DNA from 3 places in the Micromonospora sp. ATLC16 genome. Region 1 is predicted to be linked to each of the others. Evidence: predicted binding sites of a transcription regulator. Region 1 holds the regulator's gene; each other region holds the start of a gene.
What was found. The regulator HrcA, encoded in region 1, represses chaperone genes, less so after heat shock. The targets are predictions, from matches to a motif close to GGTTNGCACNCTCNNNNNGAGNGTGCNAACC.

Region 1 (7,185 bases):
GGACGCTCCGTGCCACCCTGTTCGAGCATGCCGACGGTACGCCGGACGGCATCTGTGGTCAGGGTCTCGCCTTTCTCGATGAGTTCGAGCAACTCGCTGAAGAGCCGCTCGGCGAGGGCGTTGTCGGCGGGAGCGCCGGTGATGGTGATCTCATTGCCACGCACGTGCACGTCACTGTTCACCGAGCGTTCGACCAGTCGCAGGATCTCGTCACCCGCGCCGAGCAGGTTGACCATGATCTTCGAATCGGGAACCGTGATCCTGGTCTGCACCCGGGACGGGCCGGGAGGTGGGGTGCCGGTCATAGGTCGGGCCCGAGGGGCCCTGCGCCACCTGCTCTCGATCTCGGTGCCGGGCCCGTGGCACGGCGTGTGAGTGTTGCCCCCATCGTATCGGTTCAACGGCGGGGGCACGCTGCCCATTTCCGCCGCTGTGACGCTCCGGCACGACCGGACAGGGCAGGGCATTCCACCCGAAGTACCGCCCGCTCAGACGCGGAAGTCGAAACCGTCGAAGGTCTCCTGGCGGCGGGTGAACCGATAGGTGGCCCAGTGCATCCGGACCACCGTGCCGGCGGAGTCCCGGGTCAACCGGAGCAGCTCGCCGTTCTCCCGGCCGCAGACGGTACGGAACACGTCCGGCTGGCCCGGCACCGGGGCGAACACCGCCGGTGGCTTGCCCGGCGGGTCACCGGCGCCACGGGCCCGCAGGGCCCCCTCGTGCCACGAGAAGACGTACTCGAAGCCCTCGCCCCACCAGCGGCCGAGCAGCCCGCGCACGTCCGGCGGCGCCGGTTCACCGGGATGCCACGGATCGATGTCGGCCGGATCGTGCTCGACTGCGGCGGCGAGCAGCCGGTGCGGCAGTTCCAGCAGTTCGACGGCGGTGCCGGAGGAGCCCAGCACGGCGGCGCCGAGCGCCCCCGGGGTGCCCTCGCCGCCCCGGCGGCCGTACGCCCCGGCGAGGAAGCCGGGCATCGCCCCGTCGTGCCCGACGTGCACCACCCGCTCACCCTGGGGCACCAGGATCAGGCCGAGACCGAACCCGCCGGCCCACACCGCCTCGTCGGTGACCGTCACCGGCCAGCGCATCTCGTCCAGCGTGGCCGGGGCGAGCACCCGACCCGCCGCGTCCAACGCCGCCGGGTCGGCCAGAAAGGCAGCCCACCGGGCCAGGTCGGTCGCCGTGCTCCACAGCTGCGCGGCGGGACTCACCGCGCCGAAGTCGGTGGGCGGCTCCGGATGCGCCTCGTCGGAGTACGCGTCGACCAGGTACCCGGTCGCGGCGCGCGGGCCCGGGACGGTGGTGGTGGCGGTCAACCCGAGCGGGGTCAGCACCCGCTCGGTCAGCACCTCCGCCCAGGTGCCGCCGCGTACCTGCCCGACCAGGTGGCCGAGCAGTGCCATGCCGAGGTTGGAGTAGTGGTAGCGGCGGCCGGTCGGCAGCACCCGCTCGGCCCGGGCCAGCTCGGTGATCAGCTGGTCGGCGTCCGGCGCCCGCAGCGTGTCCCAGACGTCGCCGTACGGTTCCCGTTGCAGGCCGGCGGTGTGCGACAGCAGCCGGCGTACGGTCAGCTCGCCGTGCGCCGGCAGGTCTAGGTGCCGGCGCAGCGGGTCGTCGAGGTCGAGAAGCCCGTCGTCGCGGCACTGCATGACCAGCACGGCGGTGAACGTCTTGGTGACCGAGCCGATCCGGAACCGGGTCTGGTCGTCCAGGGCGGTGGCGTTGCCGGTGCCGCCGGCGGCGCACGTCCACAGCGGCCGGTCGGCGCGATGCACCGCCGCCGAGATGGCGGGCACCCGGGCCTGCACCTGCACCTGGCGCACCATCCGGTCCAGACGATCGGAGGCGGAGGTGCGGCTGGCGGCGGAGGTCATCCGGGGTTCCGGGCCAGCATCGGGCCGAGTGGGGCGCCGCCGAGCACGTGGGCGTGCACGTGGAAGACCTCCTGGCCGCCGTACGCCCCGGTGTTGAACATCAGCCGGAACCCGTCGCCGAGCAGGCCCTCGTCCTCGGCCACCGCGGCGGCGGTGGCCAGCAACTCGCCGGCCAGTCCCGGATCACCCTGGCCGAGCGTGGCCACGTCGGCGTAGTGCTCCTTCGGAATGACCAGCACGTGCACCGGCGCCTTCGGGTCGATGTCGCGGAAGGCGAGCGTGGTGGGCGTCTCACGGACCACGGTGGCCGGAATCTCGCCATCGACGATGCGGCAGAACAGACAGTCGCTTCCCATCCGGGCAGTGTAAGGAAGGGGTCCTCGGCGATGTTCCCGCGACGCTCACCACCGCAGCAGGCGGGTGGCGAGGACCGCCAGGGCGGCCACCCCGGCGGTGGAGGTGCGCAGCACCGAGGGGCCGAGCCGCACCGGTCGGGCGCCGGCTTCCTGGAAGGCCGACAACTCGGCCGGGGTGATGCCACCCTCCGGCCCCACCACCAGCACGATCTCGCCGTACTCCGGCAGTTCGACGGTGGTCAGCCGGTCCGTCGCCTCCTCGTGCAGCACGTACCCGCCCGCTGCCCCGGCGATCCGGCGGGTCACCGATGCGGTGGTCTCGTCCGGTGCCCCCGCCACCACCGGCAGCCACGCCCGCCGGGCCTGCTTCGTCGCCTCCCGGGTGGTGGCTACCCACCGACTGCGGGCCCGTACGCCCCGGTCACCGCGCCACTGCACCACCGAGCGGCCCGCCGCCCAGGGGACCATCTCGTCCACGCCCGCCTCGGTCATGGCCTGCACGGCCAGCTCGCCCCGGTCGCCCTTGGCGATGCCCTGGACCACCACCAGTCGGGGGTTCGCCGCGTCGACGTACCCCCGGTCGGTCACGTCGAGGTCGAGGGTGCCCCGACCGACCGCGGTGACCACGGCGGTGGCCGTGCCGCCCCGGCCGTCGGCGAGCAGCACCTGCTCGCCGACGCGTAGCCGCTGCACGGTGGCGGCATGGTGGCCCTCGGGGCCGTCCAGCACCATCGAGGCGCTGGTGGGCAGCGACTCGACCAGGAACAGCGGGGCGGACACGTCAGGCGTGGCCGTTGAAGGCGTCGCGCATCCGGGAGAAGAAGCCGCCCTGCTTGGTCAGCTCGGCGACCTCCTCGCCGCGGGTCTTGGCGAAATCGCGCAGCATCCGCTCCTGATCGGCGTCGAGCTTGGTGGGGGTACGCACGTCCAGGTGGATGTAGAGGTCGCCCCGCCCGGCGCCGCGCAGGTGCGGTACGCCCCGGGCCCGCAGCCGCAGGGTGCTGCCCGGCTGGGTGCCCGGTTTGACGTCGACCGGCTCCTCGCTGTCGAGCGCACTGATGGTCAGCCGGGTGCCGAGTGCCGCGGCGGTCATCGGCACGGTGACCCGGCAGTGCAGGTCGTCCCCCTTACGGGAGAAGACGTCGTGTGGCCGTTCGTGGATCTCCACGTAGAGGTCCCCGGCGGTGCCGCCGCCCGGGCCGACCTCGCCCTGCTGGGCGAGGCGGATACGCATGCCGTCCTCCACCCCGGGGGGGATCTTGACGGTCAGCGAACGGCGGGTGCGCACCCGGCCGTCGCCGGCGCAGGTCGGGCAGGGGCTCGGGATGGTGGTGCCGTAGCCCTGGCAGACGGTGCACGGCCGGGCGGAGACCACCTGCCCGAGAAAGGTGCGCTGCACCGACTGCACCTCGCCCCGGCCACCGCACGCCTCGCAGGTGGCCAGGTGGGTGCCGGCGGCGGTGCCGGCACCGGAGCAGGTGGTGCAGAGCACGGCGGTGTCGACGGTGATTGGCGCCTCGACGCCGAAGGCGGTCTCCTGGAGGTCCAGCTCCAGGCGCAGGATCGCGTCGGCGCCCGGGCGGGTGCGCGGACGCGGGCCTCGCCCGGCGCCCGTGGCGCCGCCGAAGAACGCGTCCATGATGTCCTGGAAGCCGACGAAGGGACCGGCCCCGCCGGGGCCACCCGGACCGCCGGGCCCGCCCCCGCCGGGGGCCAGCGGGTCCCCGCCCAGGTCGACGATCTGCCGTTTCCGATCGTCCGAGAGGACCTCGTATGCGGCATTGATGTCCTTGAACTTCTCCTGTGCCTCCGGATCCGGATTCACGTCCGGATGGAACTGGCGCGCCAACTTGCGGTAGGCGCGCTTGATTTCGTCATCGGAGGCACCCTTGCTCACGCCGAGAATGCCGTAGTAGTCCCTCGCCACTGCGTTCCGTGTCCTCGTGTTCGTCTGGAGTTACGCCGTTCGGCGGCGGCAGCCTGCCGTCGGCCCTGACTTGTCAGTTCTGGGCCAGCAGCTCGCCCACGTAGCGTGCCACGGCCCTCACCGTGGCGATGGTTCCGGGGTAGTCCATCCGGGTCGGTCCGAGCACGCCCATCCCGCCGACGATCGTCACGCCCGGGCCGTACCCGGTGCTGACCACTGAGGCCGCCCGCAGGTTGTCGATCTCGTTCTCGTCACCGATGCGCACCCGCAGGGTGCTCGGCTCCACCTCGCCGATCAGCTTGAGCAGCACCACCTCCTCCTCGAGTGCTTCGAGGATCGGACGCAACGAGCCCTGGAAGTCGAGCAGGCCGCCCCGGGCGAGGTTGGCGGTGCCGGCCAGGGCGAGCCGCTCCTCGTGCCGTTCGACGAGCGTCTCCAGCAGCACCGTGGACAGGGTGGTCATCGCCGGGCGCAGGTGCGGCGCGCAGTCGTCGATGACGGCCTGCACCAGCGGCGGGGTCTCCGACAGGCGGACACCCACCAGCTTCTCGTTGACCAGCCGGCGCAGGTCCAGCACGTCGTCGGCGAGGACCGGTGCGGGCAGCTCCACCAGCCGCTGCTCGACCCGGCCGGTGTCGGCGATCATCACCAGCATCAGCCGGGTGGTGGAGATCGGCACCAGCTCCAGGTGACGCACCCGGGACCGGGCCAGGCTGGGGTATTGCACGACGGCGACCTGCCGGGTCAGCTGCGCCAGCAGTCGCACTGTGCGGTGCACCACATCGTCGAGGTCGACGGCGCCAGCCAGGAAGCGCTCGATCGCCCGGCGCTCGGCCGGGCTGAGCGGCTTGACCCGGCTCAGCCGGTCGACGAAGAGTCGGTAGCCACGGTCGGTGGGCACCCGCCCCGCGCTGGTGTGCGGCTGACGGATGTAGCCCTCTTCCTCCAGCACGGCCATGTCGTTCCGGACCGTGGCCGGCGAGACGCCGAGTTGGTGCCGCTCGACCAGCGACTTGCTGCCGACCGGCTCCTGGGTGGCGACGTAGTCCTCGACGATCGCCCGGAGCACGGCGAGCTTCCGGTCGTCCAGAACCATCCTTGCCACCTCCTGTCGCAGGTCAGCCCGCAGCGTCACGGTCATCAGAGGAACACTCTGGCACTCGACTGTAGCGAGTGCCAGTCTACGTCGGCGTCCCCCTCGGCGCGATGATCAAGTCGGCCCGCCCGTCATCGAACCGATCGGCGGGTTGACACTGGCCGGTGTCGCTCTGGTGCGCCGTTGCCGCCGGCACCTACCGTGACCTCCATGACTGAACCACCTCGTCCCCCGGAGTCCGGCGACGAACCCACGACACCACTGTCCGGTTCGCCTGGCCAGGGCGGCTATCCCCCGCCCGGCGGCTATCCACCTCCCACCGGCGACCAGCCGCCGCCGGCCGGCTACCCGCCACCCGGGGGCTACCCGCCGCCGGGCGGTTACCCGCCCCCACCGGGAGCCCCCGGTGTCGGCTACCCGACCGGCGGTTACGGCGCTCCTGGCGGTGGCTACGCCAACAACGAGGACAAGAACTGGGTGCTGATCGCCCACTTCGGCGGCCCGCTCGGCGTGGTCGTCGGTGGCGGGCTCTTCGGCTGGGTGGCCCCGCTGATCGCGATGATGGTCCGCGGGCAGCAGTCCCCGATCGTCCGGGCGCACTCGGTGGCCGCGCTGAACTTCCAGCTCACCTGGGCGGTCGCCGGGGTGCTGAGCTGGGTGCTCGCGACCATCACCTGCTTCGTCCTGTCCTTCGTGCCGATCCTCGTCGCGATCGTGCCGCTGATCTTCGGCATCATCGGCGGTGTCAAGGCCAACGAGGGTGTGCTCTACCAGTACCCGATGACGTACGCGTTCGTGAAGCGCTGACCGCGCCGGCCGGTCTGACGACGGGGATCAGGGCAGCAGGTCGCGGACCACGGCGTCGGCGAGCAGCCGGCCGCGCAGGGTGAGCACGGCGCGGCCGGCGGCGTGGGCGGGCTGGTCGAGCAGCCCCTGGGCCGCCGCCCGGGCCGCACCCGCCCGACCGGCGTCGGTCAGCACGTCCAGCGGCAGGCCGGCGGCCAGCCGCAACCGGAGCATGACGTCCTCCATGTGCGCCTCGCCGCCGGTGAGCACCTCCCGGGCCTGCCCGGGAGACTCCCCGGCGGCGAGGCGTTGCGCGTACGCGGCGGGATGTTTGACGTTCCACCAGCGCACTCCGCCGACGTGGCTGTGTGCCCCTGGCCCGAGGCCCCACCAGTTCCCGCCGGTCCAGTAGAGCAGGTTGTGCCGGCAGCGCGCCTCCGGCGTGCGGGCCCAGTTGGAGACCTCGTACCAGGAGAAGCCGGCGGCGCCGAGGGCGGACTCGGCGGCCAGGTACCGGTCCGCGGCCACGTCCTCGTCCGGGTACGGCAGTTCGCCCCGGCGCATCCGGGCGGCCAGCCGGGTGCCATCCTCCACGATCAGGGCGTACGCGCTGACGTGGTCCACGCCCGCGGCGATCACCTGGTCCAGCGAGGCGGCGAAGTCCTCGGACCGCTCCCCCGGTGTCCCGTAGATCAGGTCGAGATTGACGTGGTCGAAGCCGGCGTCGCGGGCCTCCAGCGCGGCGGCGGTGGCCCGGCCGGCGTGGTGCCGGCGGTCGAGCACGGCGAGCACCCCGGGCGCGGCCGACTGCATGCCCAGCGAGATCCGGGTGTACCCGGCGGCACGCAGCTCCTTCAGCGAGGTGGGCGTCACCGACTCCGGGTTGGCCTCGGTGGTCACCTCCGCGTCGGCGGCCAACCCCCAGGTCCGGTCGATCGCGTCGAGGATCCGGGCCAGGTCGTCGGCGGCCAGCAGGGTGGGGGTGCCGCCGCCGACGAAGACCGTCTCCACCCGTGCCGGTGGGGCCTCGCCGAGCACCCGGGCGGCGAGCGTCAGTTCCGCCAGCACGGTGTCGGCGAAGCCCTCCCGGCTCGCACCGCCGCCCAGCTCGTCGGCGGTGTACGTGTTGAAGTCGCAGTAGCC
Region 2 (7,185 bases), on a different contig from region 1:
TCGGCAAGGGTGGCGTTCAGGTCGGCAGCCAACTCGGCGATCAGGTGCGCGCGGACCACCGCCGGATCCGGGTCGTACACGAAGCGCCGCACCGCCCCGACCGGCGCCTCGCGCGCCCCCGTTCCGGTCAGCTGGTACGTCGCCGGGCCGTCGGGGCGGTCCTGCGGGTCTTGGACGGGGGCCGCTGCTCCACCTGTGGTGTCAACCGGAGGCACCTCCTTCAGCACGGTCGAGCGGCGGGGGACCTCGGCCAGTTCGCCGCACCAGAGGGCCGCCTCGACCAGGTCGCCGTCGACGCTCACCCACTCCGCCTCCGCGCCGGGCGGGATCAGCGTGTGGTCGATCCCCGGCGCGACCTTCACCACCGTGCGCGGCACCCGCGCGGCCAGGCCGGTCACGAAGTCCCACGGCGGCGAATACGAGTTCGGGTCGAAGATCCGGCGACCGGTACCGGCCCGGCGTCGGGCCGGATCGCAGAAGACCGCCTCGACCCGGGTCACGTCGAACGCCGTCGCGTCACCACATTCGACGGTGACCAGGTCGGCCAGCCCGGCGGCGTGGGCGTTCGCCTCGGCCAGCGCGGCGGTGAGCGGATCGGCCTCCACCGCGTACACCCGGATGCCGGCGCGGGCGGCGGCGAGCGCGTCGGCGCCCAGCCCGCAGCCCAGGTCGGCCAGCGTGCGCACCCCGGCGGCGCGCAGCCGCCGGGCTCGCCGATCGGCGACGACCCGCCGGGTGGCCTGCTCCAGCCCCGGCCGGGTGAAGAACATGCCGGCCGCCGCCGGCCCGAACTTGCCGGTCGCCCGGCGGCGCAGCTCGGCCTGGGTCAGTGCTGCCGCCGCGAGCCCGCCGGGCACCCCGGCCGAGCGCAGCGCCACCGACGCGGCCAGTGGATCACCGCCGGCCACCCGGGCCGCCGCGTCGAGCGCGGCCGACCCCTCGGGCGTACGCAACGCGCCGAACTGCTCCAGATCCACAAGCCCATTCTTCCGCCCGCCCCTGTCCGCCCCGCCCGAGGCCCAGGCCGGCCCCTCGCCGGCATGCCGGTCGCGACTCGCGGCATCTCGGGCCTTCACGTCGGCGGGAGGGCGCGTCATGCCGCAACCCGCGCGCACACCCGCGGGGGGCAAGCGCGCAGACCCGTGGGGCCAAGGGCGGGCAACTCGGCAGCCCGAGCCGATTCGGGCCGAGCCGAGTTGGGCCGGAGGCGGTTGCCGGGCGCGCGGCGCGGGCGGACGCGGCGTCCGGGTCGGGTCTAGCGGGTGTGGGTGGTGATGAAGGCGCGCCAGGCGGCGGGGGTGAAGGTGAGTGCCGGGCCGGCCGGGTCCTTGCTGTCGCGCACGGCGACCAGGCCGGGCAGGTTGTCGGCGACCTCGACGCAGGCGCCGCCGTTGCTGTTGCTGCGGGAGGACTTGCGCCAGGTGGCACGGGTCAGGTCCATGACTTCGCCACTTCCTCGATCAGGCGGGCGGACTGCCGGTGTGGCAGCGCCTCACCGGCCACAGTCTCCCAGTGTCGCCCCAGGGCGGCAAGGTCGTTCGGGCTGTCCACTGTGTGCCCCCGGAGCTGGTTGTCCAGGTGCGCCACCTCGGTGCCGTCGGCCAGCCGGGCCAGCACGAAAGGGCCGTTGAGTCCGATGTACCACGGGGTCTCGGCCGGCACGATCCGCACCTGGACGTGTGGGCGGTCGGCGAGGCTGCGCAGGTGTTCCAGTTGCTCGCGCATGGTCGCGCGCTCGCCGACCTGCCGGCGCAGCACCTGCTCGTCGAGCACCGCCACGAGCTGCGGTGGCTCCTCGCGGGCGAGCACCTCCTGCCGGGCCATCCGGGCCAGCACCCGCTTCTCGATCTGCTCGTCGGTCAGCGGCGGACCGGCCCGGAGCATCGCCCGGGCGTACGCCTCGGTCTGGAGCAGACCCGGCACCACGGCCGGGTCGTACCAGCGCAGCGCGACCGCCTCCCGCTCGATCTCGCCCCACGGCCGGAACCAGTCCGGCTCGGCGTGCAGCCGGATCAGCTCCAGCATCCCGATGAAGAGACCACCGGTTTCCAGCACCCTGTCGAACCGGGTTAGGTAGTCGGCGCTGAGTTGGTTCGGGCCGATCTCCATCGCGCTCACCGCCGACGGGGAGTAGTTGATCATCTTGCTCAGCTCCTCCTGGCTGAGCCCGCGCACCTTGCGGGCCCGGCGTAACTGGTCGCGCAGGAACCCCAGGGTTGGTACGTCCGCCATGCGTCTGCCCTCCGTGACGTTGTCGCGCCGGAGAGTAAGGGTCGGCCGTCCGGCGGGGAAGTGACTGTCGGCGTGTTGCGGTCAACGCTGGCGAAGGACTGCGGAACAGTGTGGGAAAAGTGGCGACGCGGGTGCTGAGAGGCGGCGACACGAGGGCGGCGGATTGGCACTCTCCTTGACGGAGTGCTAGCCGAGGAATAACCTGCGATTAGCACTCTCACCCTGAGGGTGCCAACCTTCGGGCCCTGGTGTCCGGGGGTTGAACGCCAGGCGGACCGGCACCCGCGACGACGGCCCCGCCCGGTGGCATGTGGCAATTGACGCCGGTCGGCATGCCGATCGGCAACGAAACCAAGTACCCCAGGAGGGTATGCCCGTGACTACCGCGACCAAGGTTGCGATCAAGCCGCTCGAGGACCGCATCGTGGTCCAGGCGAACGAGGCCGAGACCACCACCGCCTCGGGCATCGTGATCCCCGAAACCGCCAAGGAGAAGCCGCAGGAGGGCACCGTCCTCGCTGTCGGCCCGGGCCGGATCGACGACAAGGGCAACCGCGTGCCGATCGACGTCTCCGTCGGCGACACCGTTCTCTACTCGAAGTACGGCGGCACCGAGGTCAAGTACGCCGGCGAGGAGTACCTGGTGCTCTCCGCCCGCGACGTCCTCGCGGTCATCGAGAAGTAAGTAAGACAGACCGATCAGTGTCGTTGCCCCGGTCCGGTTCGCCGGGCCGGGGCAACGTCGCTTCGAAGGGACATTCATGGCGAAGATCCTGAGCTTCTCGGACGACGCCCGGCACCTGCTGGAGCACGGTGTCAACGCGCTCGCTGACGCGGTCAAGGTCACCCTCGGGCCGCGCGGGCGCAACGTCGTCCTCGACAAGAAATTCGGTGTGCCGACGATCACCAACGATGGCGTGACCATCGCCAAGGAGATCGAGCTCACCAACCCCTACGAGAACCTCGGCGCGCAGCTGGTCAAGGAGGTGGCGACCAAGACCAACGACGTCGCCGGCGACGGGACCACCACCGCGACCGTGCTCGCCCAGGCCATGGTCCGCGAGGGCCTGCGCAACGTCACCGCGGGCGCCAACCCGGCCGGCCTCAAGCGGGGCATCGACGCCGCCGCCACCAAGGTCTCCGAGGCGCTGCTCGACAAGGCCGTCGAGGTCTCCGACAAGAAGTCGGTCGCGCACGTCGCGACGATCTCGGCGCAGGACGCCACCATCGGTGAGCTGATCGCCGAGGCGATGGAGAAGGTCGGCCGCGACGGTGTGATCACCGTCGAGGAAGGCTCCGCCCTGCGCACCGAGCTGGACGTCACCGAGGGCCTCCAGTTCGACAAGGGCTTCATCTCGCCGAACTTCGTCACCGACGTGGAGTCGCAGGAGTCCGTCCTGGAGGACGCGTACATCCTGATCACCACGCAGAAGATCTCCGCGATCGAGGAGCTGCTGCCGCTGCTGGAGAAGGTTCTCCAGAACAACAAGCCGCTGCTCATCATCGCCGAGGACGTCGAGGGTCAGGCGCTGTCGACCCTGGTGGTCAACGCCATCCGCAAGACCATCAAGGTCTGCGCGGTCAAGGCGCCCGGGTTCGGCGACCGCCGCAAGGCGATGCTGCAGGACATGGCGATCCTCACCGGCGCCGAGCTGGTCGCCCCGGAGCTGGGCTACAAGCTCGACCAGGTCGGCCTGGAGGTGCTGGGCAGCGCCCGCCGCATCGTGGTCGACAAGGAGAACACCACCGTCGTCGACGGCGGTGGCCGGAGCGGCGAGGTCGCCGACCGGGTGGCCCAGATCCGCAAGGAGATCGAGGCCTCGGACTCCGAGTGGGACCGGGAGAAGCTCGCCGAGCGGCTGGCCAAGCTCTCCGGTGGCATCGCGGTGGTCAAGGTCGGCGCGGCCACCGAGGTCGAGATGAAGGAGCGCAAGCACCGCATCGAGGACGCCATCGCCGCGACCAAGGCCGCGGTCGAGGAGGGTACGGTGCCCGGCGGCGGCGCCGCCCTGGCGCAGATCCTGTCGGTGCTCGACGACGACCTCGGCTTCACCGGCGACGAGAAGGTCGGCGTGTCGATCGTGCGTAAGGCACTTGTCGAGCCGCTGCGCTGGATCGCCCAGAACGCCGGCCACGACGGCTACGTGGTCGTGCAGAAGGTCGCCGGCAGCGACTGGGGCCACGGCCTCGACGCCGCCGTCGGCGAGTACGTCGACCTGACCAAGTCCGGCATCATCGACCCGGTGAAGGTGACCCGCAACGCGGTCACCAACGCCGCGTCGATCGCCGGTCTGCTGCTCACCACCGAGAGCCTCGTGGTGGAGAAGCCGGCCGAGCCGGAGCCCGCCGCGGGTGGCCACGGTCACTCGCACGGCCACGGTCACAGCCACCAGCACGGCCCGGGCTTCTGACCCTGCCGTACGCCGGACGTGGGGGGCACCGTCGACGAGGCGGTGCCCCCCACGCGCTTTGCGTCGGAGCGGTCGTCGTGCCCGGCCCCGGCACCGGTCGTGCCCAGCGGTCGGCGGTGACGCCGGTCGTGTCCGGGGCTGGCGTCGGTCGTGTCCGGCGGTCTCGGGGGGTGACGTCGGACGCCGCGCCGGGTCGCGTACCGGTGACGAGAGGTTACGAACGTCGACGCCGGCTACCGGACCGATGATCGGTGGGAAACACTGGGCGGGTGAGTAGCACGACACCCCGGTTCGCCGCCCTGGCCGGTATCGCCGCCGCTGCGGCGGCCATCGGCACCGCCGAAGTGGTTGCCGCCCTGACCGGCCCCCGGTCGTCCCCGCTCGTCGCGGTCGGCGGTCTCGTCGTGGACACCGCCCCGGAGCCGGTCAAGCGGTTCGGCATCGAGGTCTTCGGCAGGTACGACAAGATCGCCCTGCTGGTCGGTACGGCACTGCTGCTCGGCGGCTTCGCCGCCCTGCTCGGCATGGTGGCCGTCCGCCGGCTGACGGTCGGCCTGGCCGGCATCGTCGTCTTCGGTGGGATCGGCGCGGCGGCGGCCCTGACCCGGGCCGGCGCGGACGCCGCCGACGTGCTGCCGTCGCTGATCGGTGCGGCGGTCGGCGGGGTGGCGCTGTGGGCCTTCGTCGCCGGCCCGCTGGAACTGGAACCGTGGCCCTGGTCTCCGCCGATGCCGGCCGGTCCGCCCTCCGTGGCCGGTCCCGCCGTGCCGGAACCGAATGCGGGCGGAACCGCCGGGGTCCCCGACGGGACGGCGACCGACCCGACCGCGTCGGCCGGCAGTCCGTCGGCCCCGGGAGGCCCGCCGGCCGCCGACGGCCCATTGGGCTCCGCAGGTCGGGGGCGGCGGGTCGACCCGGACTCACGGCGGCGGTTCCTCGGCGGTGTCGGCACCGTGCTCGGGGTGGCCGCCGTCGCGGGAGTCGCCGGCCGGTGGCTGGCCGGCCGTCAGGGGGTGTCGGTGGCCCGCGAGGCGATCACGCTGCCGGTCCCGGTCTCCGCCGCGCCGCCGGTGCCGGCCGGCGCCGATCTGACCCTGCCCGGGCTGGCGAGCTACGTCACGTCGAATCGGAGCTTCTACCGGATCGACACCGCGCTGGTGGTGCCGCAGATCGATCCGGAGACGTGGCGGCTGCGCATCCACGGCCGGGTCCGCAACCCGATCACGCTGAGCTACGCCGATCTGATCGCCCGGCCGATGGTGGAGCGGTACGTGACGCTGGCCTGTGTCTCCAACGAGGTCGGCGGTGACCTGATCGGCAACGCGCGGTGGCTCGGCGTACCGATCCGGGAACTGCTCGACGAGGTGGTGCCGCTGGACGGCGCCGACCAGGTGGTCGGGCGTTCGGTGGACGGTTGGACCTGTGGCACCCCGACCGCCGCGCTGCGCGACGGGCGGGACGCGCTGCTCGCCGTCGGCATGAACGGCGAGCCGCTGCCGGTGCAGCACGGCTTCCCGGTCCGGATGGTGGTGCCGGGCCTGTACGGCTACGTGTCGGCCTGCAAGTGGATCACTGAGATCGAGTTGACCAGTTTCGCCGATTTCGACGCGTACTGGGTGCCCCGGGGGTGGTCGGCGCAGGGGCCGGTGAAGACGCAGTCGCGGATCGACACGCCCCGCCCGCGTAACCGACCGGCCGCCGGCCCGGTCATGGTCGCGGGCGTCGCCTGGGCGCAGCACCGGGGCATCGATCGCGTCGAGGTACGCGTCGACGAAGGGCCCTGGCAGGAGGCCCAACTGGCGCCGACCACCTCGGTGGACACCTGGGTGCAGTGGTCATGGCAGTGGCAGGCCACCCCGGGGGAGCACACCCTCCAGGTCCGGGCGACGGACAGCACCGGCGAGACGCAGACCGGCGAGCCGCGCGGAGTCGCGCCCGACGGCGCGACCGGCTGGCACTCCGTCACCCTCACCGTGCCCTGACCCCCCGACCGGGGCAGTGGTCGGACAGGCCGACGCCGCGTCCGGGGCGGACGCGGCGTCGGTGGTGCGAGTGGTCAGGCGACGTTGCGCTGGATGGGCACCGTCGAACGGTGCGAGCTGCCCAGCCGGGCCTCCAGCCGGTTTGTGTCGACGCGGGTCTGGTGACGGTCGGCGAGGTCCTCCCAGCCGACCGCGAGCAGTCGCAGCCGCTCGGACTCGCTGAAGCCACCCCAGACGCCGTACGGCTCGCGTACCGCCAAGGCGTGTGCGGCGCACTCGGCGCGGACCGGGCAGGCGCGGCAGACGGCCTTGGCGGAGGACTCCCGGCGGAGCCGGGACGAGCCCCGCTCACCGTCAGGGTGGAAGAACTGAGCGCTATCGCGGCCTCGACAGGCACCGAGCCGCTGCCAGTCCCAGAGGTCGATGATGGGTCCGGGCAGTCTACGTACGTTCGACATCAGCACCCCTCCTCTCGCGCGGCACCGCGAGACGCTTGTGGCCGGTTTTCCGGGCGGCGGGCCGCGCAGGCGCACCGTTCCCGGCCTGGCCACTCCCTACCC
Region 3 (7,185 bases), on a different contig from region 1:
CTCAGGAGCGCAACTGCCCCTGCTGGTGACACTGCCGCCGGCCGGTTTCGCGTTGGCCGCGCTGCATTCCATGAGCCGCCGGCCGGCCGGCGGACGTGGTGTCACCCACCCGGGCACGGGCCAGGTCCCGCCGGATCAACCGATAACCGGGGCCGTCGTGGCCCACCACCCGGCCGGGGATGGCGGTCGGACGCCAGCGGCCTGGCTGGTCGGGCTCGGCGTGTTCGGCCCGCTTGCCTTCACCGACCCGGAGGAGGTCAGCCTGCTGCTGGTCGGCAACCGTGACGTGCCCTTCTGGGTCGCGGCCGCGACCGGTCTCGGCCTCGCCGTCGGGCTGGTGCTGGCGGTCGGGTACGGCCTGCTGCTGGCGCGCCGCTCGGCCCGCACGCCGAGCCGGGTGCTGGCCGTGGCGAGCACCCTGACGCTGCTGGTCACGGTCGGTTTGGTCGGCGTGACCGTCGGCCAGCCGGGGCTGCACGGGGAACGCCTCTTCGTACTGCTCCGCGAGCAGGCGGACCTGAGCGGTGTGAGCGGCGGGCCAGGTCGGGCAGGCCGGGACGCACGCGCCGAGGAGGTCTACCGGCGGCTGGTCGACACCGCCGACCGGACCCAGGCCGACCTGCGGCGAGACCTGCGCCGGGCCCGACTGCCACACACCCGCTACTACCTGGTCAACGCGATCGAGGTGGCCGGCGGGCCGGCGGTACGAGCCTGGCTGTCCAGCCGGCCCGAGGTGGCCCGGGTGCTGGTCAGCCAGCGACTGCGTCCGTTGCCGGCACCCGCTGACAGCGCCACCGGCAGCGCCCCGCCTCCGTCCGGCCCGCCGTGGCACATCACCATGATCGGCGCGGATCGGGTCTGGTCCGAACTCGGCGTCACCGGTGACGGGGTGACCGTGGGCAGTTCCGACTCGGGAGTGGACGGGCGGCATCCGACCCTCGCCCAGGGTTTCCGGGGCGGCGACGACTCGTGGTTCGACCCGTGGAACGGCAGCGGGACGCCGACCGACCGCAGCGGGCACGGCACCCACACGATCGGCAGCGCCGTCGGGCGGGACGGCATCGGTGTGGCCCCCGGCGCGCGATGGGTCGGCTGCGTCAACCTCGACCGCAATCTGGGGAACCCGGCCGCCTACCTCGACTGCCTCCAGTTCATGCTGGCGCCTTTCCCGCTCGGCGGCGACACGTTCCGACAGGGGCGGCCCGCCCGGGCACCGGAGATCCTGACCAACTCGTGGGGCTGCCCGCCGATCGAAGGCTGCGATCCCTCTGCGCTGCGGCCGGCCACGGAGGCGCTGGAGGCCGCCGGGATTCTCGTCGTCGCGGCGGCCGGCAACACCGGCCCGTTCTGCGGCTCGGTGCAGGACCCGCCCGCACCGTACGCGGACGTGCTGACCGTTGGCGCGGTGGACGACCGGCGGCGGGTCACCGCCTTCTCCTCCCGTGGCCCGACGGTCGCCGGAGTGACCAAACCGGATCTGATGGCGCCGGGGGCGGAGGTCATCTCCGCGATGCCTGGCGGCGGGTACGCCGTGCTCGACGGCACCTCGATGGCCACACCACAGGTGGCTGGCGTGGTCGCGTTGATGTGGTCGGCCAACCCGGAACTCGTCGGTGACCTTGACCGGACGCGGCGGATCCTCCGAGAGACGGCCGACCCGATCGAGACCAGCGACCCGGCCCGGGCGCGGACCGATGACTGTGGCGACCCGGCGAACGTCGTGGGTGCCGGGCTGGTCGACGCGTACGCGGCCGTCTCGGCGGCCCGTGGTTGATCATTATTCGGGCGGTAACGGATGCAGCTTTTTCCGTACGTAGTGCCCTTGAGCACGCTAAAAGGTGCAGATACCAAATAGATCTGATAAGGCCATTCGCTCATCCCGGTGCCCGGCACGCCCTACCGTTTCGGTAGAGGAGGCAGCGATGAGCACGGACGACGATCAGGCCCGGGAAGTCCCACCAGCCACCGGGGCTGCGCTCCACGGACTCCCCGGCCAACTGCCGATCGACCGGCTCGACTACGGCGACGCCGAGCAACTGGCCGAGATGACCGGTGTGGACGAGCCACCCGAGGAGCCGCTCATCCTGGTGGACGAGCCGGTTCAGCACCGGCCACCGTACGACCGGGCGCGAAAGCGACGGAACCAGCGGCCACTGCCGACCTAGCGGACCAGCGGCCACTGCCGACCTCGTCTTGCCACCGCCGACACAGCGGAAGGGGCGGACCGCTGACGCGGCCCGCCCCTTCCGGCGTTGGAGCTGGACTCAGAAGTCCATGTCCCCGCCGCCCGGGCCAGCCGGTGCGGCCGGGGTCTTCTCCGGCTTGTCCGCCACGACGGCCTCGGTGGTGAGGAACAGCGCGGCGATCGACGAGGCGTTCTGCAGCGCGGAACGGGTCACCTTGGCCGGGTCGATGATGCCCGCGGCCAGCAGGTCGACGTACTCGCCGGTCGCGGCGTTGAGGCCGTGACCCGAGTCGAGGTTGCGGACCCGCTCCACCACGACGCCGCCCTCAAGGCCGGCGTTCACGGCGATCTGCCGCAGCGGGGCGTCCAGCGCGATCTTCACGATCTGCGCGCCGGTCGCCTCGTCGCCGGCCAGGTCGAGCTTGTCGAAGGCGGTCTTGCCGGCCTGGACCAGCGCGACACCACCACCCGGGACGATGCCCTCCTCGACGGCGGCCTTGGCGTTGCGGACCGCGTCCTCGATGCGGTGCTTGCGCTCCTTCAGCTCGACCTCGGTGGCCGCGCCGACCTTGATCACCGCAACGCCGCCGGCCAGCTTGGCCAGCCGCTCCTGCAGCTTCTCCCGGTCGTAGTCGGAGTCGCTCTTGTCGATCTCGGCCCGGATCTGGTTGACCCGGCCCTGGATCTGCTCGGCGTCGCCGGCACCGTCGACGATGGTGGTCTCGTCCTTGGTCACCACGACCTTGCGGGCCCGGCCCAGCATGTCGAGGCTGGCGGCGTCCAGCTTGAGGCCGACCTCCTCGCTGATGACCTGGCCACCGGTGAGGATGGCGATGTCGGTCAGCATGGCCTTGCGGCGGTCACCGAAGCCCGGCGCCTTGACGGCGACCGACTTGAAGGTGCCGCGGACCTTGTTGACCACCAGCGTGGCCAGGGCCTCGCCCTCCAGGTCCTCGGCGATGATCAGCAGCGGCTTGCCGCCCTGCATGACCTTCTCCAGGATCGGGAGCAGGTCCTTGACCGACGAGATCTTGCTGTTCGCGATCAGGATGTACGGGTCGTCGAAGACGGCCTCCATACGCTCCGGGTCGGTCATGAAGTAGGCCGAGACGTAGCCCTTGTCGAAGCGCATACCCTCGGTGAGCTCCAGCTCGAGCCCGAAGGTGTTGCTCTCCTCGACGGTGATGACGCCTTCCTTGCCGACCTTGTCCATCGCCTCGGCGATGATCTCGCCGACGCTGGTGTCACCAGCGGAGATGGAGGCGGTGGAGGCGATCTGCTCCTTGGTCTCGACGTCCTTGGCGAGCTTCAGCAGCTCCTCCGAGACGTTCGCGACCGCAGCCTCGATGCCCCGCTTCAGGGCCATCGGGTTGGCACCGGCGGCCACGTTGCGCAGGCCCTCGCGAACGAGGGCCTGGGCCAGGACGGTCGCCGTCGTCGTGCCGTCACCGGCGACGTCGTCGGTCTTCTTGGCGACCTCCTTGACCAGCTCGGCGCCGATCTTCTCGTAGGGGTCCTCGAGCTCGATCTCCTTGGCGATGCTCACACCATCGTTGGTGATGGTGGGGGCACCCCACTTCTTCTCGAGCACGACGTTGCGGCCCTTGGGGCCGAGGGTCACCTTCACGGCGTCGGCGAGCTGGTTCATGCCCCGCTCGAGGCCGCGGCGCGCCTCTTCGTCGAACGCGATCATCTTGGCCATACGGCGTTGTCCTCCTGGACACTCACGGGCCACCCGAGTGTTGTGCCCCGGATGGGCCGTCTGGTGTACGCACCTTGGGACGTCGCCACCTGGCGACGGCGACGTCTCCTCGGCCGGGCCGGATAGCCCGCGACGACCGGCCACGTGCCCCACCCGTGGTTATGTCACGGGCGCGACCGCAGCCCCACCGTCCCGACCAGCTGGCACTCACGCCATGCGAGTGCCAATGACCTGTTTAGCACTCTGCCCTGCCGAGTGCAAGCACGATGGCCGGGGTCAGCCGAGTTCGGCCGCCAGTTGGGCGGCGTTAACCGGGCCCTCGTGTGCCCGCTGCTCGCGTAGGTGACAACCGGCCCGACCCCCCCGGCGGGGTGACCAGGGCATCGGAGGGGTCGTGGCCGTAGCCGCCCGGGGGGGTACCAGCCGTAGAACGGCCCGCCGGGGTGCGGCGACTGCGTGGGATGAGCCGGCGGCACACCGTAGCGAGGCTGGCCCGGACCTCCTCAGCTACGGCGCTGGCTCGGTCCATGATCTTCCCTTGTGGGGTGCCGGCACCGCTGCCCCCTCCGGCGATGGTCACGCCACCCCGACGACGATCGGTCGAATGGGGTGGTTGGTCGGCGCTCAGGCGATGAGGCGTACCCGCTCGGCCTGTGGGCCCTTCTGACCCTGGCCGATCTCGAACTCCACCCGCTGACCGTCGTCCAGCGCCTTGTAGCCGTCCATCTCGATCGCGGAGAAGTGGACGAAGACGTCCTGCCCGCCGTCAACGGCGATGAAGCCGTAGCCCTTCTCTGCGTTGAACCACTTCACGGTGCCTTGTGCCACGGTGTTTTCCTCACTCTGCACGGCGTTCCAATACCTCGGGTCGCCGACGTACCGGCACCCGGAAACCACCGGTTTCGGCAGTCGGCGACGACCGCTGAATCGGGTGACCGAAATCGCACGCTACACGAGGAGTGACGACGGCGCACGACCACAAATCGGGCGTATTACAGTCGTCAGTATCGTCGCACGTCATTGTGATAAGCATTCCGGCATGACAAGCGTCACCGACGGAACGGGCTTGCGCCGGGCCGCCATCCGCCGAGTCGAGCCGCCCGACGCAGCTCGGATGCGGGCGCTGCGCCTGGAGATGCTCGCGGACGCGCCGCTGGCCTTTCTGGAGACGATCGCCGAGGCCGCGGCCCGACCACACGCCGAGTACGCCGCCCGGGTCGCCCACGTCTCCGCCGGTCCGGACACGGCGCAGTTCGTGGCGGATCCGGGCGGCCGGCTCGTCGGGCACGCCGGTGGCATGGCACACCCGGCCGAGCCGGGGGTGACCGTGCTCTACGCCGTCTACATCACTCCGAACTGGCGGGGCACCGGCCTGCTCGCGGATCTGGTCGACGGGGTGGCGGGCTGGTCCCGGGCCTGCGGGCGGAACGAGCTGATGCTCGAGGTGGTGGTCGGCAACGACCGCGCCTACCGGGCCTACCAGCGGCTGGGATTCGTCGACACCGGCGTCCGCCTCCCGCACCCCAACATCCCCACCCTGCGCGAACTCCAGATGCGTAGGGCGGCGTAGCCACGACAGACGATCGCCGACCTGGGGGCCCCGGGGAAGACCCCGGAGCCCCACCCGCCTCAGACGTGCCGGCGGCTCTGCACGACCCGGAACCGGTTCGCCACGTACGCCCCGTCGGTCAACGCCGAGTTCGCTGCCGCGTTCGCTCCGCTGCCGTGGAAGTCGGAGAAGGCCGCCGACTGGTTCACGAAGACGCCGCCGGTGAGGTTGGCCGACAGGTGCACCCCGACCTCGATCGCCGCCGCCTCGGTGGCGTCCAGCACCGCGTCGTCGGTGGAGTAGACCGCCGCGGTGAGGGCACCCTTCTCGCCCACGGTCGAGCGCAGGATCTCCAGGCTGTGGGCGGTGGAGTCGGTCGCGATGGCGAAGGAGATCGGCCCGAACCACTCCCGCGAGTAGGTCTCGGTGTCACCCGCGTCCAGTTTGACGATGGTCGGCGTACGCACCACGGCGTCTGGGAACGACGGGTGCTCGACGGTACGCGACTCCAGCACCGGCGAACCGATCTTGGTCACCTCGTCCAGCCGCTCCAGCACCCCGTCGTTGACGATCGCGCCGGTCAACTCCACTCCCCGGGCCGGGTCACCGGTGAGCTTGCCGACCGCCGCGGCGATGCCGCCGGCAACCTCGTCGAAGCTCTTGTGCCCCTGGTCGGTGTCGACGCCGTTCCGGGGAATGAGGATGTTCTGCGAGGTGGTGCACATCTGCCCGCTGTACAGAGTCAGGGTGAAGCCCAGGTTGCGGCACATCCCGGCGAAGTCGTCGGTGGAGTCGATCACCACCGTGTTGAGCCCCGCCTTCTCGGTGTACACCGCCGCCTGGCGGGCGTTCGCCTCCAGCCAGTCGCCGTACTCGGTGGAGCCGGTGAAGTCGACGATCCGGACCGCCGGGTGCAGGGCCAGCGTCGAGGCGAGCTTCTCGCCGGGGGACTCGGGGGCCAGCAGCACCAGGTTCGGGTCGAAGCCGGCCTCGGCCAGCACCTCCCGGGCGTACCGGACGGTGACCGCCAACGGCAGCACGGCGCGCGGGTGCGGCTTGACCACCACGGGGTTGCCGGTGACCAGCGAGGCGAACAGACCCGGGTACGAGTTCCAGGTCGGGAAGGTGTTGCAGCCGATGACCAGGGCCACGCCCCGGGGCACCACGTGGAAAGTCTTGGACATCCGTAGCGGGTCGCCCTTCCCGGCGGCCTTCTCCCAACCTGCGGTGCCCGGGTGCCGGGTCATCTCCGCGTACGCGTAGGCCAGCGCCTCAAGTGCGCGGTCCAGGGCGTGCGCACCACCGGCCTGGAAGGCCATCACGAACGCCTGGCCGCTGGTGAACTGCACCGCGTTGGCCAGCTCGAAGACGTTCTTGTGCAGCCGGTCGAGGATCTCCAGACAGACACCCACCCGGGTCTGCGGGCCGGCGTCCCGCCAGGCGGGCAGCGCCGCTGACGCGGCGGCTACCAGTTGGTCGGCGTCGGCGTGCGGGTAGCGCACGTGCAGGGCGACGCCGAACGGGCTGTCCTCGGTGGCGACCCGATCGCCGTCACCCGGCTGGTCGAGCGGGAAGTCCCCGCCCAGGTACGCCTCGAAGGCGGCCTTGCCGTCGGCGGCGGCGGTCTCGCCGTACACCCGTGGGCTTGGTGATTCCGGATAGGCCGACCAGTATCCCCGCTCCTTGATCGCGGTCAGCGCGCGGTTGAGAGTCTCGGCGTGCCTGTCGTAGCGGGGGTGCGGGGTCTCC

Region 2: groES (co-chaperone GroES) is a predicted target of HrcA. The motif match lies at 2,439-2,469, and genes of this name have one in related genera.
Region 3: groL (chaperonin GroEL) is a predicted target of HrcA. The motif match lies at 4,086-4,116, and genes of this name have one in related genera.

What each region holds. Positions count from the first base shown of each region.
Region 1 covers NZ_JBXUOW010000022.1:46,711-53,895, reverse strand. The annotation lists partial or broken gene AC2CHE_RS12110 (PhoH family protein) at 1-305, opposite strand, end outside; gene AC2CHE_RS12105 (serine hydrolase domain-containing protein) at 489-1,877, opposite strand; gene AC2CHE_RS12100 (histidine triad nucleotide-binding protein) at 1,874-2,233, opposite strand; gene AC2CHE_RS12095 (16S rRNA (uracil(1498)-N(3))-methyltransferase) at 2,279-3,013, opposite strand; gene dnaJ (molecular chaperone DnaJ) at 3,015-4,160, opposite strand; gene hrcA (heat-inducible transcriptional repressor HrcA) at 4,234-5,256, opposite strand; gene AC2CHE_RS12080 (DUF4870 domain-containing protein) at 5,467-6,063, shown strand; gene hemW (radical SAM family heme chaperone HemW) at 6,091-7,185, opposite strand, start outside.
Region 2 covers NZ_JBXUOW010000064.1:19,795-26,979, reverse strand. The annotation lists gene AC2CHE_RS21745 (THUMP-like domain-containing protein) at 1-977, opposite strand, end outside; gene AC2CHE_RS21740 (DUF397 domain-containing protein) at 1,256-1,441, opposite strand; gene AC2CHE_RS21735 (helix-turn-helix domain-containing protein) at 1,432-2,232, opposite strand; gene groES (co-chaperone GroES) at 2,603-2,917, shown strand; gene groL (chaperonin GroEL) at 2,994-4,643, shown strand; gene AC2CHE_RS21720 (molybdopterin-dependent oxidoreductase) at 4,913-6,625, shown strand; gene AC2CHE_RS21715 (WhiB family transcriptional regulator) at 6,700-7,083, opposite strand.
Region 3 covers NZ_JBXUOW010000004.1:60,414-67,598, forward strand. The annotation lists gene AC2CHE_RS03085 (S8 family serine peptidase) at 1-1,774, shown strand, start outside; gene AC2CHE_RS03090 (hypothetical protein) at 1,923-2,165, shown strand; gene groL (chaperonin GroEL) at 2,265-3,887, opposite strand; gene AC2CHE_RS03100 (cold-shock protein) at 4,512-4,715, opposite strand; gene AC2CHE_RS03105 (GNAT family N-acetyltransferase) at 4,927-5,457, shown strand; gene paaN (phenylacetic acid degradation protein PaaN) at 5,517-7,185, opposite strand, start outside.